One region of the Paenibacillus sp. FW104-T2 genome, then DNA from elsewhere that is predicted to be linked to it. Evidence: riboswitches for the same ligand, from Rfam matches in the RefSeq annotation. Region 1 holds a riboswitch; the other holds the start of a gene.

Evidence for each region. Region 1 has a riboswitch for FMN ahead of ribD (bifunctional diaminohydroxyphosphoribosylaminopyrimidine deaminase/5-amino-6-(5-phosphoribosylamino)uracil reductase RibD). Riboswitches for the same ligand answer to the same signal wherever they lie in the genome.
Region 2: it holds a riboswitch for FMN, as region 1 does, so the genes downstream of both, AC3WQ3_RS18485 (EamA family transporter) here and ribD (bifunctional diaminohydroxyphosphoribosylaminopyrimidine deaminase/5-amino-6-(5-phosphoribosylamino)uracil reductase RibD) in region 1, are expected to answer to the same signal.

What each region holds. Positions count from the first base shown of each region.
Region 1 covers NZ_JBYTCE010000010.1:26,009-35,560, reverse strand. The annotation lists gene ribE (riboflavin synthase) at 1-439, opposite strand, end outside; gene ribD (bifunctional diaminohydroxyphosphoribosylaminopyrimidine deaminase/5-amino-6-(5-phosphoribosylamino)uracil reductase RibD) at 486-1,589, opposite strand; FMN riboswitch at 1,951-2,115, opposite strand; gene AC3WQ3_RS14250 (peptidylprolyl isomerase) at 2,271-2,702, opposite strand; gene lysA (diaminopimelate decarboxylase) at 2,917-4,248, opposite strand; gene AC3WQ3_RS14240 (spore germination protein) at 4,356-6,023, opposite strand; gene AC3WQ3_RS14235 (stage V sporulation protein AB) at 6,050-6,478, opposite strand; gene AC3WQ3_RS14230 (stage V sporulation protein AA) at 6,459-7,115, opposite strand; gene AC3WQ3_RS14225 (helix-turn-helix domain-containing protein) at 7,632-8,543, opposite strand; gene AC3WQ3_RS14220 (EamA family transporter) at 8,652-9,552, shown strand, end outside.
Region 2 covers NZ_JBYTCE010000014.1:131,844-141,395, forward strand. The annotation lists gene AC3WQ3_RS18460 (hypothetical protein) at 1-663, opposite strand, end outside; gene bcaP (branched-chain amino acid transporter BcaP) at 935-2,386, opposite strand; gene AC3WQ3_RS18470 (amidohydrolase family protein) at 3,052-4,425, opposite strand; gene AC3WQ3_RS18475 (CGNR zinc finger domain-containing protein) at 4,600-5,172, opposite strand; gene AC3WQ3_RS18480 (DinB family protein) at 5,335-5,838, shown strand; FMN riboswitch at 5,921-6,071, shown strand; gene AC3WQ3_RS18485 (EamA family transporter) at 6,216-7,196, shown strand; gene AC3WQ3_RS18490 (amidase) at 7,338-8,834, shown strand; gene AC3WQ3_RS18495 (Ger(x)C family spore germination protein) at 9,396-9,552, opposite strand, start outside.

The DNA.
Region 1 (9,552 bases):
TGAGACTAATGCCATCGAGGGTTACCGAACCCTTTGGAATTAAATATTTGAACAGTTCGTGGTCGTCAGGTTTGATCTCAAAAACAACCGCATTCTGATCACGTGTGATCCCGCCAATGACTCCCGTACCATCTACGTGTCCTTGTACGATGTGGCCACCAAAACGCCCACCCGACTGCATCGCCCGTTCCAGGTTCACTTTACTGCCCGATTGCAGCTGACTCAGATTGGTATGACGGTAGGTTTCAGGCATGACATCTGCGGTAAACCCTCCGCTTTCCAGCGTCGTTGCCGTAAGACATACTCCGTTTACAGATACACTGTCACCAATCTTCAGATCGTCCATGATGGCGGAAGCTCCGATATTCAGGACCAATGCTTCGCCTTTTCGACCGATACGCCGAATCTGACCGACCTCTTCCACCAAACCGGTAAACATGCTGCCGCCTCCTTATGCTTATATCTTGCCTTGCTTATTCGATCCGTTATTCAGGCCAGACAGGGATTCCGCCAATACTGATATTATCTCCAACTTGCTCAATTTCCAGCTGATTCAATTGAATGGCCTGACTCATGCGCTCCACCCCTTCAAATCGGAAGCTTCCCGGTGTGTCGTATCCGCCCACAATCTTTGGAGCGATAAACATCAACAGCCGATCGACCAATTTGGCTTCCAGCATGGCACCATTCAATGTGCCTCCACCTTCAAGCAGGATGGAGCCGATTTCCCGTTCTCCCAGCTTGCTAAGCGCACTCAGCAAATCCACACGTGGTCCAGGACCACAGCGAATAATTTCAACACCGTAGGCTTCTAGACGTTCGGCCGCCTCAGGGCTCGCCTCATCGGTCGTAAGTACCCATGTCGGTGCTAGTCCATCCTTGACCATCTTGGCCCCAACCGGGAGACGCAGCTTCGAATCGACAACAATTCGCACAGGACTGATCCCTTCCACTTGGAGGCGGGTGGTCAGCTCCGGATTGTCTGCAATAACCGTATCTACACCAACCATGATGCCCTGATGACGATGGCGAAGTACATGTACGATTTCCCGTGCGGGTTCGTTGGAGATCCATTTGCTGTCTCCGCTGCGGGTTGCAATTTTACCATCCAGCGTGGATGCCGTTTTTAAGGTGACAAACGGCAAACCGGTGGTAATGTACTTAATGAATTTTTCATTCAGACGTCTTCCGCGCTCACGCAGAACGCCAACTTCAACCTCAATGCCTTGTTGACGCAGCATACTGATTCCTCTGCCGGATACCTGCGGATTTGGATCCTCACAACACACCACGACACGATTCACTTTCTCGTGAATCAAACGTTCGCTGCATGGCGGCGTCTTGCCATAGTGGCTGCACGGCTCCAACGTAACATAGACCGTACTGCCCTCAGCATCGCTGCCAGCCATATTCAATGCGTGTACCTCCGCATGGCCCGTACCCCGCTTGAGATGACTTCCCAGACCTACAACCCGGCCTTCTTTTACAACAACACATCCGACGACAGGGTTAATCCCCGTTTGCCCTTGTGCACGTTCTGCCATATCCAACGCAAGCCCCATATAAAATTCATCATTGATTATTTCCAAGTCCGGTCACCCCACGGTTAGAATCTTAGATTATAGGCCTCCCATCGAGCAGAGAGGCGGTTATACCATATCCAAATAAAAAATCCCCACTCGAACTATCGTTCGGGTAGGGATGATGAGAGACATGTGTCACCAGCAGGATGTCGTTGATACGATTGCCAACAGCACTCCGCCATAATTCCATTTCAGGCAAGTGAAAGCAAACACATACCTAAAGATCACAATTACAGGTAAAGAGCTTCTATGATGTGGCATATGTATGGAAACCGCCGGATAACCGACATTCCCTGCACAGAAATAAAACCTCGTCTCATGCTGTGCAGCAACGCATCTGCGGAATGCAGTCCAATTAGGGCTGCATCCTCTCCTTCTCCCATCCAGACTATACTGTCGGTTCTGGAATTGCACCAGATCAGCCATCTGCCACAGGCAGACAGGTCACGGACTTTGCAACAGTGCTGGATAAATATCCTCACACAGGTGCATCACCGCCGGTAGGGAATTGCACCCTGCCCTGAAGGATCGCTTTCGTTATTAATTGGATGTTAGCACTTTAACGCCGAAAAATCAATTGTTTTTTGTTCCTTTTTGTCACATACTAACTTTTAATAAGCAAAAGGATATAAAAAAACCGCTTCGTCTTATCAACGAAACGGCCATTTTTATCGATTAAGAAAACGATTAAACTTCTACGACTTCAACAGTTTCCATTTTGTCGCGACCTTCGAAAGCATCTACGAACTCCATACCTTTGGTTACTTTACCAAATACGGTATGTTGCCCATCCAGATGCGGCTGTGGCTGGTAGCAGATGTAGAACTGGCTTCCACCTGTGTTACGGCCTGCATGTGCCATTGCAAGTGTTCCGCGCTCATGTTTGTTCGGGTTGATCTCACAGTTGATTGTGTATCCTGGGCCACCTGCACCCGTTCCGTTAGGGCATCCGCCTTGTGCGACGAAGCCTGGAATTACGCGGTGGAATACAAGACCGTTGTAGAAGCCGGAGTTAGCCAGTTTCTCAAAGTTTGCCACTGTGTTTGGAGCTTCTTGATCGAACAGGTCGATTAGAACTTCTCCGCCGTTTGCCATTTTGATTTTCGCTTGTTTCGCCATATGTAAATGACTCCTTTCGTATTGACCATCGTTAGTGGTGCCATCCTGCATGACCCTGGGCCAAGCTCTATAGCACTTTTCTTAGTGTACACCGAAATGAGTCCAACCGCAAAATAAACCGCATTTTTTTTCAAAAATGTTGGGTCTAAAGGCAAAAAAAAGACAAAAAGGAATGTTCCTTTTTGTCTTTTTTACTATTTAGTATTTCTTAACATTAACGGGTTACAGGCTGTTTAGCGATACGCTCAGGCACGAGGTCATTCTGAATGATGTCCTGGTACGTTTCGCGACGTACAACAACATCACCTTGGCCGTCTTTAACAAACACGACTGCCGGACGGCGAATTCGGTTATAGTTGCTTGCCATGGAGTAGTTGTACGCACCTGTGCAGGCAACGGCAAGCAGATCCCCGCTCTGAACTTTAGGCAGGTCCAGATCCCAGATCAACATATCGCCGCTCTCGCAGCATTTGCCGGCAATCGACACGGTCTCCTGAGCAGACTCATTAGCGCGGTTGGCGAGTACAGCTTCATATTTGGATTCATACAGTGCTGGACGCGGGTTGTCCGTCATCCCGCCATCAACTGCAACATATTTGCGTACACCAGGGATATCTTTGCTCGTACCAACGGTGTACAGTGTCGTACCTGCTTCACCAACAATACTGCGGCCTGGTTCTACCCAGATTTCCGGAACGTCATATCCAATTTGGGCAAAGTGATTTTTAACAGCATCCGTGATGGCTTTTACATACTGAGCCACTTCAAGCGGAGTATCCCCTTCTGTATAGCGGATACCGAATCCACCGCCCAGGTTAACCACTTTGAACGCTACGTTAATACGCTCATATACACTCGCAGCGAATTCAGCTACACGCTGAATCGCCATTTGGAAACCTTCCACCTCAAAGATTTGAGAACCGATGTGGGAGTGCACACCCAGCAATACCAGGTTGGACTGTTTGGAAGCGAGTTCAATCGCTTCAAATGCCGTTCCGTTACCGATATCGAATCCAAATTTCGAATCCGTTTGACCTGTGGAAATATATTCATGCGTATGCGCCTCAACACCAGGCGTCACACGAAGCAGGATGTTCACTTGACGATTCTTCTCTGCGGCTACAGCCTGCAGCAAGTGTAATTCATTGAAGTTATCCACAACGAAGCAGCCGATCTCGGCATCAAGTGCCATTTCGATCTCTTCCAATGTTTTGTTATTGCCGTGGAAATGAATGCGTTCAGCAGGGAATCCTGCTTGCAGTGCTGTAAACAGTTCACCGTCCGAAACCACATCCAGTGAGAGCCCTTCTTCCGCAGCCAGAGCACACATCGCCATTACGCAAAACGCTTTGCTTGCATATGCGACTTGGAAACCCAGCCCAGATGCACGGAATGCATCCATGTATTCTCTGCAGCGGTCGCGAACCAATTGCTCGTCCACAACATACAGTGGTGTTCCAAATTGTTCTTTCAAGTCCGTTGCATCTACTCCGCCAATTTCCAGATGGCCTTGAGCATTTATTTTACTTGTACCATGTAAATACATAATCAGCATTCCTCACTTTTTTATATACTGGAACAGCTTCTTCTATTCCAATGATTTTACACCAGTATATCAAATTCGTCAGCGAGAAGAATGGATTTTTAGGCAGATCATTTGTGTTTTTTACTTTTTCGCTTTTCACCGTCCGGATCATCGGGCATTTTGGTGTTATCTCTTGTTTTGTTGAATGATGGACGTTTCTTATTTTCAAGCAGAGGCATACGGAACAGGAAGTTCCCCAGGGCCTTTGCATTAAAAGGTATAAACGGCCATAAGTAAGAGGAATTATAGGATCGGTGTATAGTCAGCGCTATAACAAGCAGTGTTGTACCTACCACAAACCCCGGCACCTTAAAAATGGCAACAGCGATCAGCAGAAACAGCCTCACCAGCCGATTCGCAAGCCCAAGCTCATAGCTTGGTGTCGCAAACATACCGATGGCAGCAATAGCCATGTACAGAACGACCTCATTGACAAAATATCCTGTTTTTACAGCGATATCCCCGACCAATATTGCTGCAATCAAGCCCATTGCCGATGCAAGAGGTGTAGGAGTATGAACTGCCGCCATACGTAACAAATCGACCCCAAGCTCAATTAACAGGAACTGCAAAATGATGGGCAGCTTCACATTCTCTTGTGGACCAATAAAATCCAGTCCCGCTGGTTTGAGCGCAGGATCAATAACCATCAGCATCCATAGCGGCAGCAAAAACAACGAGATTAATATGCCAGCAAAGCGCACCCAACGCAAGTAAGTCCCCATAAACGCAGTCTGTCTGTTCTCTTCTGCATGTTCACACAGATCGAAGAAAGTTGTAGGCAAAATCATCACACTTGGCGATGTATCGACGAAAATGACGACCCTGCCCTCAAGCAGATGAGATGCCGTAACATCAGGCCGTTCCGAGTAGCGCACCAGAGGGAAAGGGTTCCATCCCTTATTGATAATCGCTTCCTCCAGCTGTTTATCTGCTGCCGGTATACCGTCGATATCTACCCGTTTGATTTTTTCGCGGACTGAATCCACCTGCACTTTATCGACGATATCATCGATGTACACCACGCAAACATCGGTTTGAGTTCTCCGGCCCACTTGCATGATCTCGAACTTCAATCCAGGGTCGCGAATCCTGCGTCTCACCAAGGTCACGTTGGTCAGAAGTGTTTCGGTGAAGCCGTCCCTTGACCCCCGGACAACGCGTTCGAGAGAAGGTTCTTCGGGTGAGCGAACCGGATAACTCCGTGTATCCATCACTAATACGGAGCGGTCCCCTTCAACAAATAAAGCACTCATACCCGTAAGAACCTTGTTGATGACAGCACTCATTTTATCGACTTTCTCTACCTGGATATGTGGAATGTAGCAATCGAAATACGACTTAAGCGCATGGCCTGATATTTGATCAGGGGTTAGATAGGTCAGCCTTTTCAACACTTCCAGCAAAATTTCATCTTTTGCAAATCCTGTCAGCATCAATAATCCGACATTTTTGCCTCCAAGGGTCATCTCTCTCATATTGACATCAAAGGACTCCCCGAGGCCCAAAACCTGCTTCAATGTATACTTGTTGTCACTCATGCGAGCGGAGATATCATCCCTGTCCTGCCAGTACTGCACCGATTCTTCAACACTATCGGACATCTCATCCTGCTTCTTTTTTTCGTACGCCCTGCGCTCCTCTTCCTTTTGAATTTCATAGGGCGTCTTGTGTATCAGCTCTTCGGGTACTCCCTCACCTGAACCATGTCCAGCATTGTCAGATCTCACATCCATTTTCTTTCCTCCTTCGATTCCTTGACCTAACGCTGATATACAAAAAAGTCAAACAAGGAACCTGTCATTTTGCCCAAAATCATGGCCAGCAGCAGTCCAAACAAATACGATTTCATGCCCAGACGTTTAGCAAGTACTGGCAGCACATTTAATACCTCGGTCAGTGCAGCGGCAAGCAGGCCGATAAACACACCGCAAAAGCACCCAATTATTGGACTCAGGATCAATATTCCATGTACCTTCCAATGCCAGAAATCAGCAATGGTTCCAACGAGCGACCCTCCGATCAATGCTCCCTCATACCAATGCGTTTTGTCATAAGAACGGGTGAGCTGCGCCAATCTGGGGATCATATCAAGCACGAGAATGAGGGCGATCACGCCGCTTCCTACGGCAACTCCTCCCGCAATCCCAAGTACAATACTGATCGCTCCATTAAGAACGCTCATCGGCATTCATCTCCCCGCGTTCCTGCTCATGCATTCGTTCGATTTCCTCAATGACGACAAACTTGTCTACATTTTGCTGATATAAAAACATTTCCACTTCAAGCGGAGTAGGTTCCTCATTCCACTTTTTCTTGAATAAATGATTAAAGAATACAGCCATACCAAACCCGATTCCGATGGAGTATGCCACCTGAAACAAATAAGGATGCTCGTCCCGGCGACCCGTTATCATTTCCACGATTCGAATCTGAACTTCCTGCATGTTCACATCTGCATGGAAATTCATGATGGTCAGGGCCGATCCAAAGAACAACAGCAGCCAGACCAGGATGAACAGCGATTTGGAAGGTTTGCCCGTGCCCGCAACGACCTCAACCAGCGTATGCCCCGAACCAATGAGTTCGACGGTAACTTCCGGCAGCAGGCGCCGTATCTGAGGGATGATCTGCAAAATGTCAATCAGGATCAGATTGCCGTCCTCCGGTCCCGGGCGCAGCAGTTCAAGCTCAAGCAGCCTTCGTTCCCCATCTTCCGGAGAGGTTAACACATGAGCGATATCACCAAGCTTGACGCCTCTGCCCCTCTGGATGCGGATACGGCTGCGCAGACGAATATAGACCGTTGGAGTGGGTGTCAGAGACATCCGAAACACTCCTTTACTGCGTAATTTAGGTTAGTATTTGAAGAATGTGCAAATTTATTACATTCCGGTTGGAAAAAGGTTCGGTAACCTGCTGACGCTCCGGGATGGATCGGTCACTGGCCGCTGTTCTTCGAATGTTAAAGAATAGAACTGACACGCGGGCACTTCGGCGGCAGACCAACCTTGCGATCGCTGTTGTCTCCAAATTTCCCTTATTAAATTTTCTGTTGTAGAAATTCGGAGTCAAAGGCGAACGCTTCGCTTCTTCAGGTTTATTCTGCCGCCTGCGTTGCTAGTGTAAGCATGAAGTAAACCTCCTGCGCTTCGCTCCCTTGACCGATTCCATCCCTCCGCTGCATGTGTCCCCGCTTTCCAAAAGACTGAAAAAATATGCTGGAGGGTGGGTAGTCGAGAGGAAGACTGTTTTCAATTGATCAACACTTTAAAAGCTAGCCTATTCCACAACAAAAAAGCCGCCATCTGGCGACTGGACTGGATAACCTGGCAGAAAGACGGTTAATCGATTCGTTCCTCTTGTTTCTTCTCGGCGAGCTCTCTTCTGAATCGTAAAGGTGTCTTTTTCATGCTTTTCCGAAACTGGTTAATGTAATAGCTCGTGCTGTTAAAACCGACCTCATACGCGATTTCGGTGATACTGCGGTCGGAGAGCCGCAGAAGTTCAATGCTTTTCTGGATCCGGTAATCCATAACATATTGCATGGGTGTAGTTCGCAGGATTTGCTTAAAATACCGACATGTCTCCGATCGGCTTAACTGTCCCATCCTTGCAATATCCTCCAACCTGACCGGATCGGCATAGTTCAGATGAATCCACTGCAGCATATCCTTCATTCTTCTGCTCCTGGTCATCTCGGATGCATCATGCTCCAACGCATATCCGTTCTTAATGAGAAGCGTCCACATATCCAGCATCGCTGAAGCAACCTTCAATTCGTAATAGGGCGCTTGACTTACAAGCTCCGTTCTAATTAACCTGATGGTCTCCAAAATCAGTGCTCCCCAGGCAATGCCCCCATCTATATAGAGAAAAGGCAAATTGGTAGCCGTTATATAGGGGTGTACATACTTTACGTACAGTTCTGAAGGCGCTGCAAGTTGGGGCGTCAAATTCAGACATAGATAGATGCAGTTATTGTTCCCTCCATGATCTTCGGCCATATGCAGAACTCCACTGTTAATAAAAATACCATCACCTTTGGATACACGAATTATTTGGTCGTTAATATGGAACAACACTGTCCCCTGGAGAACCGCAACAAACTGCAATTCATCATGCCAGTGCAGGGGGATGTGTCCGTGTATATTATTCACAATGGTTGTTTCATAACAGGCAACAGGTAAAGTATCGGTCCGATGCTTCGTCATTTCCTTCAAATTTTGATCAATGATAAATTCAGTCTTTTGCATAAGCCTCATCTCAATATATTTATATTTTTACGTGTAATATTGATATTAATATATCGCATTTCTCCTTAATATAGCACTATTCTTATATTTAAGGTGAGGCGATCAAGAGTGACAACATCTGCAAGTTCCAAGCTATCGGGTTTCCTGCTCGTTCTAACAGGGGCCATCTGCTGGGGGATCGGAGGAACCGTATCCCAAAAACTGTTTCAACTGGATGGTATTGAAGTCAATTTGTATGTAACTGTTCGATTGCTGAGCGCGGGTACCCTGCTTCTGGTTATTCAATCTTTTACACACAGCAGATCTCAGATTATTGATGTATGGAGAAATAAAAAGACAGCTGTACAACTGATCCTATTTGGATTAGCAGGTATGCTCGCCGTTCAGTATACGTATATGGCTTCCATTAAACACGGTAACTCGGCTGTGGCGACTCTGCTTCAGTACCTTTCCCCCATCATGATCATGATTTACATTGCACTGCGGAAGCAGTCTGCACTCACGCGCAAGGACCTTGCATGCGGCATCCTCGCACTCCTGGGCTGTTTTCTACTGCTGACGAATGGCTCGGTTACACAGTTATCTGTCTCCTGGCTTGCGGTGATCTTCGGGTTATTGTCCGGGGTAGCTGCTGCATTCTATACACTTTATGCTGTACAGCTGATTAAGAAATTTGACTCACTTGTTATCGTTGGCTGGGCCATGATTATTGGTGGTCTGGGCCTTAGTTTGATTCACCCGCCATGGAAAGCGAACTTTGCCAGCATCTCTACTGAAACATACGGGTATTTGGTATTTACGATTATCTTCGGGACGATGATTGCTTTTTGGTTCTACATTGCGAGTTTAAAAAGCCTTACACCCAAAGAGACCAGCCTGCTTGGTAGTGCTGAACCTCTGGCTGCCGTTGCTACAACCGTCGTGTGGCTCCATGAACCCTTTGGTTTCTATCAATGGCTGGGTACTGCCTGTATTATCGGGTTGATTCTGGTCATGCAATACAATCGCT
Region 2 (9,552 bases), on a different contig from region 1:
GTCACCCTCACCGAATTGTTCAATCAAGTTATGATCACCAGAACCAATCAGCTCTTCCACTCGTTCTGACATGCGCGGCAGATCCGCCAATATAAATCCACCACTGCCATACCCGTCAAATACATGATGATCTCTGCTCCATGTAGATGAAACGGCAGATGAATGCGGAATTGCTTCTGCTGGAAACAAATTCAATAATACCGTAATGACCTGAGCGTATTTTACCAAAGCCTTTTGTTCAGGTTCCAGAGGACCTTCGGCAATCCGGGGCGTTTTCAGGTGCAATGAAATCCGAAGCTCGTAATCACCCTCTGCAAAATCGGTCCATCCCCACGGTATAGGTTGCTCGATCCCTTCTATGGAATCTAAGAAAATCGTGCTTTCAGATTTCAAAGAAACAGGATATTGAACGAAACCCAGCTCCTGACCATATATGATCGCAGCGTCATCCCGGTGAATCGGCGCATCAAGCTGCTGTGCAATAACGGATACTTTGCGTCCATCTTTCAGCTTGCGATCCGGGTCCATTTCCAGCTGCGAGGCATTTTTTCCCTCAGGATGTGAGATATTCACTTTTGCCTCTGCAAGTACGACAGAGTCTGCTAGTGCAAACCCGAAATTCGGATTCAGATGAAGCTGATTCGTATGTATTGATGTGTTCATGATACATCCCCTCTCCTATGTCTGATGGCATGTCACATCCCTCAATATATGTCATATTTGAACTGACCGCAACCCTGAGCTGGGTATAGTCGAGTATGGACATGCACTTTAATAGATACCCGAATATAGGTCTTAAGCCAACTTTCTTTTTCTTTTTCTTTTTTCCCTTTGCTTTATAACAGAAAACCCCATTTTGCTCTAGTGTAAGCTAGGCAGTATGGGGTAGTGAGTGCACCAGGAATATCTAGTGATACATAGCCATGATATTTTATTATTTATTTCCCTTTGACTTCACCGGCTGTTGATCAATGGCTATTGATCCTCTCCGCAGAGGATTCAGGTGACTGTAGTGACGTCCATACATGAAATAAATGATCAAACCGATAATCAGCCAAGCGAAAAACGTGATCCATGTCAGAGCAGCTAGACGGGTCATCAGATATACACAACCAATTGCACTCAGTATCGGAATCCATGGAACAAAAGGCACCTTGAAGCCTCGTTTGAGATCAGGGTTGTTTTTTCGCAGAACGATAATGCCCAGACTTACGACTGCGAATGCAAACAATGTACCGATGTTGGTAAGCTCAGCCAGATGACCGAGTGAGATGAACCCCGAGAATAACGCAATGATGATGCCTGCCACCCATGTACCTGTCGCCGGCGTTTGACTTTTACCACTGATTTTGGAGAATACCGGGGAGAGCAATCCGTCACGTGACATGGAATACAATAGACGGGTCTGCCCATACATCATAACAAGCAGAACGGTTGTTATCCCGGTGATTGCACCAAGAGCCACAATCCAGGACAGCCCATGCAGATTAACGAATTCAAACGCAAAAGCAACCGGATCACTAACATTCAGCATGTGGAAAGGCACGATGCCTGTCAAAATCAAGGATACAACGATATACAGCACAGTGCAGATTGCCAAGGAAGCAATAATGCCTATAGGCAAGTCGCGCTGAGGTCGTTTGACTTCCTCCGCTGCCGTGGAAACCGCATCAAATCCAATATAGGCAAAAAAGACTGTCGCCGCACCAGCGGTTACCCCTGAAATGCCAAACGGCAAAAACGGCTGCCAATTAGAAGGCTGTACATAAAACACACCCACTCCGATAAAAATCAGCACGACAATAATCTTGATCGCTACCATAATGCCATTGGCACGGGCAGCCTCCTTGACTCCACGGGTGAGCAGGAAGGTGATTAGTAACGTGATGGCTGCTGCGGTAACATCGAAATAGGTCCCCTTTTCAGGATTGTATGCACTGCTGAGTGCATGCGGCAGCTGTAATCCGAAGCCTGACAGCAGCGACTGAAAATAACCGGACCACCCGCTGGCCACGGCCGCGCTGGCGAATCCATACTCCAGAATCAGATCCCAGCCTAGAATCCAAGCAATGACTTCACCAAAAGCAGTGTAACTATACGTGTATGCACTCCCTGAAGCAGGTACGCTGGATGCGAATTCGGAATAGCATAGTGCAGCGAATGCACAGATGATGCCTGCAAGCAAAAAAGAGAGCACCAATCCAGGACCAGCATAATTTGCCGCTGCGACTCCTGTTAATACAAAAATCCCTGTACCGATAATTGCTCCTACTCCAAGCGTTGTTAAGTCCAAAGGACCTAGCGCCCTTTTTAACGCACTGTTTTCTTCTCCGAAGGCAATTGGCTTTTTCCGAAGCAGCGAAGATCGTTTCTGATTCTCTGACATAGACATGTTCCTCTCATTACAAACGTAGACTGAAGTATACCTTCCTAGCTGCTTCATCTCGATCTGTTCTATAAAAAAGTCGTTTGTTCTATATTACCGATCACCTACAAAAATCTAGCGTATTCTACACGTTGTCGCGTTGCTATGCTAAATTTATTTTTTTCATCACTTTACTATTTTGTTCTTTTGAGTCGAATAATATCATGAACTGTTGGATAGGTCGTTAAATGAAAATCGATTTAAAACAAAACTGCGTATAATTTATATTATGCGCAGTTTTTTGAGTGCTTTTATAAAGGCATACACCACTTTAACTCGTTGTTATAAGCATTTACATAAATAAAGAATTTTTTCGTCTTTTTCTGCTGTCACTTCGCGCCAAAATTCGTCTGAAGGCTACGTCTCCACCCCTACTCTCGTCGATAGTCGACTTCCTTTGTTTAGATATAGAAAAAAGCCGCTACATTTAGCGGCTCCTTTCAATGCAATTTATTCTTGTGTCAGACAGGTGTCTCTCGACCAATGATTTCGGCCAAAGATTTATACGAGCTTTACTCCCAGCTCAAATCCTGTCCATTGGTTTCAATCACATTTTTATACCCGTAGAAACTGTTCTTGTTATTTGGCAACAACCCTTGCTTTAACCACGATTGGTTTTGAAACCTTTAAGAAAACACAATCCGATCCGCATCAGACATCTGATACTGGGTTAATAAATATTCCTTACTTTCCATCGCTTTGTTTCGAATGTCGTCCAGGTTCACATGCAGCAGCTTACCATTTTGCTTCACAAGTTTTCCTGCAACAAAGACCGTGTCCACATTGGATGGATTGGCGAATTGAACAACAGCACCGATCGGATCGTGAACGGGGAACAAATTCAGATCGGTTGTGCGAATCATAATCAAATCGGCTTCTTTTCCCGGTGTGACTGAACCTGTTTTCCGCTCCAGCCCTAAAGCCTGTGCACCGGCCGAAGTTGCAAACCGCAGTACCTGACTCGATTGTAAACTCAGCTCTCCAGGCATTTCGCCTTGCGCAAGCAATAACTCGTTCGTTCTGGAACGCTCAGCTTGCAACGCAAATTTCATCTGTGAAAACATGTCTCCACCTGTCGAAGTCACCACATCCACGCCAAGCGTTGGCGTACCACCATGTTCCAGAAAATATCCTGTAGCAGGATAGCCATGTCCCATCATCATTTCTACTTCAGGCGTAACTGACAAAGAGGCTCCAGTGTCTGCCAGCATTTTGAATTCGTCCATGCCCATCGTATTGCCGTGAACGACATTAATACGCGGGGTAAGCAGCCCTGCCTCGTACATTCGGCTAATGGAACGGTCTGCAGATCCCCAGCTGCCAAACCCGACATGCATTGAACAAATTGCATCCAGTTCTTCTGCGAGCTGAATGTCCTGCACCGTTGTATCCCAGTGGCTAAACTCTGGGCCGCGAATAGCTAGTCCATACGTGACCAATTGGTCACTAGAGGAGAAATAACGCTCCTTCACCCCTCTGATATTCTCCGGGTATGAAAGGGTACTTTCCCGATTCCAATAGGCGGTTTCCCCTGGAACACCGTGAGCAAAGACAGCCCGGATCCCTGCATCCTGCAGCCCACGAATAAGTCCATCGGTATGATCAGATGAATATGGCATGCTCCAATCAAGTACCGTCGTCACACCCGCGTTAAGCGCTTCCAAAGAACCCAGAAGATTGGCAATGTAGCTGTCCTGTGGTCGAAGCTTGCTTCCCATGGCACCATAGTACAGATTTTGCAGATACACGGGCAGCGACCAGTTCGTTCCAGCCGTTTTCACAAGAGATTCCCACATATGCCGGTGTGTATCCACCAGTCCAGGCATGACAATCATGTCTGATGCGTCGATCACCACAACATCTGCATCGGACACCACGATATTCGGTTGAACGGCTGCAATCAAAGAGTCCTGAATAAGTACATCTGCCCTGTTAAACTGACCAATACGAGCATCCATCGATAATACACAACCGTTTTTCAATAGATAACCTGTCCCCATGAGACACCTCTCCAATCGTAATGGTTTGTAAAATGATCTGATCCGCATTGCTTGTCCTTACATATGATTTGTGACTATATTTTCGCTAGTATATAACCATTATATACCGATTGTTAATATTTATCAATTCTGAACACCAAACGACTATCAATAGTGATGACTGTTCTTACATCGTTAAACTTCATTTTTATCTCCGTTGGATTCCAGCTTACGTTTCGCTCGAAAACGTCTCACCTTCATTAGATTGCCGCACATTTTATCATCGCAATATTTCTGTGTCCTACTGCGAGTATCGTCATAGAAGATCCAGCGGCAGTCCGGATTGTCACAGCATCGAATTCTCTTTCCATCGCCCTCCACCAGTGTAATTGCAAAGTCAGCAGCGACTTCTGCCATCACCTGAAACCAATGCGCATGGATGGGAACCAGCTTAACATCCAGTCTTTGATCCTCTGCAATTAGTTGTCTGATTACCCCACCACACCGCATAGAGTCATTTAACCATGCTTGATCCTTCTCCGTTAGGGGCGTTCCCGCTGACAAACGGATAGCCAGAGACTGTAACTTATCTCTAAAGATTCTCATAGCGGATTCCTCTTCAGTCGATGCCGAAACTTGTGCTTCTAATTGCCAACGATTCAAGAAATCCTGCTGCCAGCCTGCTTTTCCCAGTCTGTCTTCAGATCGATCCCCGCCGCGCCAATCATGATAGTCGCTATTTACAAAATCTGTCCATAATCTATCCATCTATACCTCCGGCATTGTAACCATCTAAATTCATAAAAGATGGTTACTTTCGTTTGAATTGTGTTATATTAATTGTAACCATTTCAAACCATATTAGCTAGTTACAAGCATGAAGACGCAAGTCATGAGATGAGTTCCACAAGAGAGGAATGAATTTTAAAAATGACGTCTGTTACAACTGCATTAGATGTGTTGGTTATTCAGAAAGAAGATACTTGGGATCAATGTAACTGGATCGTCCCTTTGTCGAAGGCGATTGAAGGGCTGACCGCAGAGCAAGCAGCTTGGATCCCTCCTTCAGGAGGACTAAGCATATGGCAGCTGGTCAATCATATGTATTATTACAACGAGCGGATTTTAGAGCGTCTTCAAGATCGGGCTCCTTCTACACCTGCTGCTGAATCGAATGAAGCTACGTTTGGCAAACCCGGTGACCCCTTGGACCAGGTTGGCTGGAGCCAACTTGTAGAGCGAACCACTAAGCTTGCAGAGCAGTTGCACAATAACCTGGTTAAGTTGCAGGATTCCAGACTTGAAGAAGCCTATTTGGATTCCGAACAGAACTGGGCTCAAACGCTTGCCCGCTGGGTTCTTCACGACGCATATCACGCGGGTCAGATTGTACTTCTTCGCAGGCAGCAAGGAAGCTGGAACATCATTTTCTAAAAAAATGCTTGAACTGCTAGCGCTTACAGGAATAAGATGAACTTATTAATGTTACAACTTGTACTATAACCTATAAATTGAATAGGATCTTCGGGGTAGGGTGCAATTCCCAACCGGCGGTGATGTTCCAATAGGAACCAGCCCGCGACTCGCTGTTGACTGCTTAGGACAACAGCGACTGACTTGGTGTGACTCCAAGGCCGACGGTACAGTCCGGATGAGAGAAGATCAACACATGACATACCGCCTATGGGAAGGTTTCTTTCCTGACGATATGTTCATGGATGAGCCCCCGTTTATTTGGTGTATGCCAAAACGGGGGCTTTTGTCGATTTTGCCAACTGAAGATTCCGTGTTCTGACGAAGGAGTCCTGAATATGGAAAAGACACAGCATGCATCAACCGTTTATCGCAAGGAACGAAGCAATACCGGATTTTGGCTCGTTGTTCTCGGTGCTGCCCTATGGGGCGTAGATCCATTGTTCCGCATCATTTTGCTGCAAACCATGACCTCCACTCAAATTGTACTGGTGGAACATATTATCGTGAGCTTGGTCGCTATACCCGTCTTATGGAAATTCCGCGCCGACCTGAAACATCTGCGAGCCCGTCACTGGATCGCCGTTATCTTTATCTCATGGGGTGGCTCTGCACTGGCAACGGTATTATTCACGCTCGCACTGACACACAATGATCCGAATACCGTTTTATTGCTGCAAAAAATGCAGCCCATCTTCGCGATTGTTTTAGCTAAGATCTTACTGAAGGAAACACTGCCGCGCCGCTTCGGCTGGTTATTTGTTGTTGCTCTTATCGGAACTTATCTGCTTACATTTGGATTTACTCTTCCGCTTGGAAACTGGAACAATTGGATTCATGCGGGCAGCCTGTTGTCACTTGGCGCTGCTGCCTTATGGGGCGGCTCTACGGTGATGGGCCGACTGATGCTGGGGCAAACCCGTTATGAAACGGTCACCTCCCTTCGCTTTGTCGTAGCTCTGCCCTTGCTGATCTTCATGACCTGGAACGAAGGCGCAGCGTGGACCTTACCATCCGGTGCAGGAGAACAGGCAGCTGTTGCGCTCAACATTCTGGGGCAGGCGCTACTGCCAGGCTTACTGAGTCTATTGTTATACTATAAAGGTCTCTCGACCACCAAAGCTTCCGTAGCCACACTGGCTGAGCTGAGCTTCCCAATGGCGGGTGTGCTTGTGAACTGGATTGCATTCCGAACGCTCATCACATGGGAACAGCTGCTTGGATTCATTCTCATCTGGATTGCTTTGTTCGCTATATCCAAACAGCAGGAACGATCTACCACAGCTGCTGACGCAGCTCCTAAGCTTCGGACAGAGTAAGAAAGATCTTATTTATATCTTAAAGGCACTGCACATCCTTCTGGATCGGCAGTGCCTTTTGTCTTTTTATAATTCCAGTGGTACGATGACATATGGACAGGTATTTATACTATTTCATATTTTCGGAGAGGAACGATCGTCATGTCTTCATTTTCATATACGTCCTATGATGCCATAGGTCTGGCTGAACTGGTTCGCTCACGGGAGGTTTCCCCCGTTGAATTGCTGGAAGCGGCCTACGCTCGCCTAGAAGAAGTTAACCCGCAGCTTAATGCGGTCATTCGTACATATGAAACACGCGCACGTGAGGAAGCCGGCTATGTTCGTCCTGGTGAGCAGCCTTTTGCAGGCGTTCCATTGCTCCTCAAAGACATCTCGCAATCGCTGGAGGGGGAAATTCTGACTTCCGGTTCCCGCCTTCTCAAGGATCATCGAGCTTTGCGCAACTCTAACTTTGTATCCAAACTCAGGGATGCAGGCTTCGTTATCATTGGACACACGAACACACCGGAATTTGGCCTCAAAAATATTACTGAGCCACGTCTTCATGGTCCGAGTCGTAATCCATGGAATAAGAATCATTCACCCGGAGGTTCAAGCGGCGGTGCAGCTGCAGCTGTTGCTTCGGGTATCGTACCCATGGCCGGAGCCAGTGATGGCGGGGGTTCGATCCGGATTCCAGCCTCCTTCAGCGGACTATTCGGACTAAAACCTACTCGGGGACGGACTCCTGTTGGACCAGGTGTAGGCCGTCAATGGCAAGGTGCATCGATCGACTTCGCGCTATCCCGGACTGTGCGAGACAGCGCCGCCTTACTGGATACCCTGCAGGTCATTCAGCCAGAAGCCGCGTTTCATGCCCCGCTCTTTCCGGGCAGTTACTTGGCCGATATGAACTACCCGCACCAACGCAAACTAAAGATCGCTTATACCACGGATTCACCTGTAGGCACCCCGGTTAGTGAGGATGCGAAGGAAGCAGTGTACAAGCTGGTTCGGTGGCTGGAGGAACAAGGTCATCACGTGGAGGAAAAATTGAGTCCGGTCAACGGTGTTCGATTGATGGAGAACTATTATATGATGAACAGCGGTGAAATGGCGGCGATGATCGCCTCCATGGAGCATGCTATGGGCCGATCTTTGACTTCCGGCGATATGGAGATTGAATCCTGGGTGCTGGCTGAGGCAGGCAAAAAGGTATCGGCTGCAGAATTCGTTCACAGTCTTGCCGAATGGGACGTGGCTGCCGCACAGATGTCTACGCTCTTCGAGCGATACGACTTCTATATCACACCGGTTAATGCCTTTCCTGCACCAAAGGTTGGAGAGCTAACTCCTCATGAGGAGCAGATTCAGCATCTGATGCAGATTAGCGAATTGGATAAGGTGCATCAGCAGCAATTGATTTATGAAATGTTTGAACCAAGTCTCACCTACACTCCTTTCACCCAACTCGCCAACCTGACAGGCCAGCCTGCAATGAGTGTTCCGCTGCACCTCACAGCGGATGGCTTGCCGATGGGCGTGCAAGTGATGGCAACCAAAGGGCGTGAAGACTGGCTGCTCCATCTGGCTGGCCAATTGGAAGCTTCCGGACTGTGGATCGGAATGAACGGAAACCCGCTTTTCCCTTTCTAAGTTAAAGAAAAAGGACAACAATCTAACTCCGTGACCAATTGAGTAATCAAGAGTCACGGAGTTAGTTGTGTGTTCGACTTTATGGTGACAATAACGTTGCGTTATGCAGGTGTGTTCAATTTTCAGATCCGAATTACGCACACCTAGTTAAGGTATCCATTTTCGCACCCAGTTTGTTTACATAATATTTACTATGTAACTTAATGAGAATTTCTTAAATTTTAATGTTCACATCCGTCAAAAGGTACGTCTCGTTCAATGAGCTTAATGACATTATCAATTGCGTTTAGTTGTTCCTCTGAAAGTAGATTTTCATCTCCATCCCAATCACCTAACCACCAGAAGAACGAGCAAATATTGCGGTATTCCATAAACATAGGAATGGACTTGATTCATCGGTAGCGAGAGCATGAATATGCTGTGTAAGTACCAAGCCTCTTGAGTGAGGATTCTCGATATCATATTTCCCTGTGCAGCAAGCCTTACCCGAAACATGTATACCTACTAATCAGGACATTATTTATAGTGGTTATTACCGCGCACTAGCAAGTTATTAATAGATTACTCTACTGCCCCGGTGGCAGCGATCCGAAGATCAACTTTGACATCAAACTGGGCACGGGATAGCTCTTGTCCCCAATTGTCCTGCACTTCCTTGTACAACGGGTACTGATATGCCCGGGCATAGAATCCGAAACCAACAGGGTCTATTTCATAG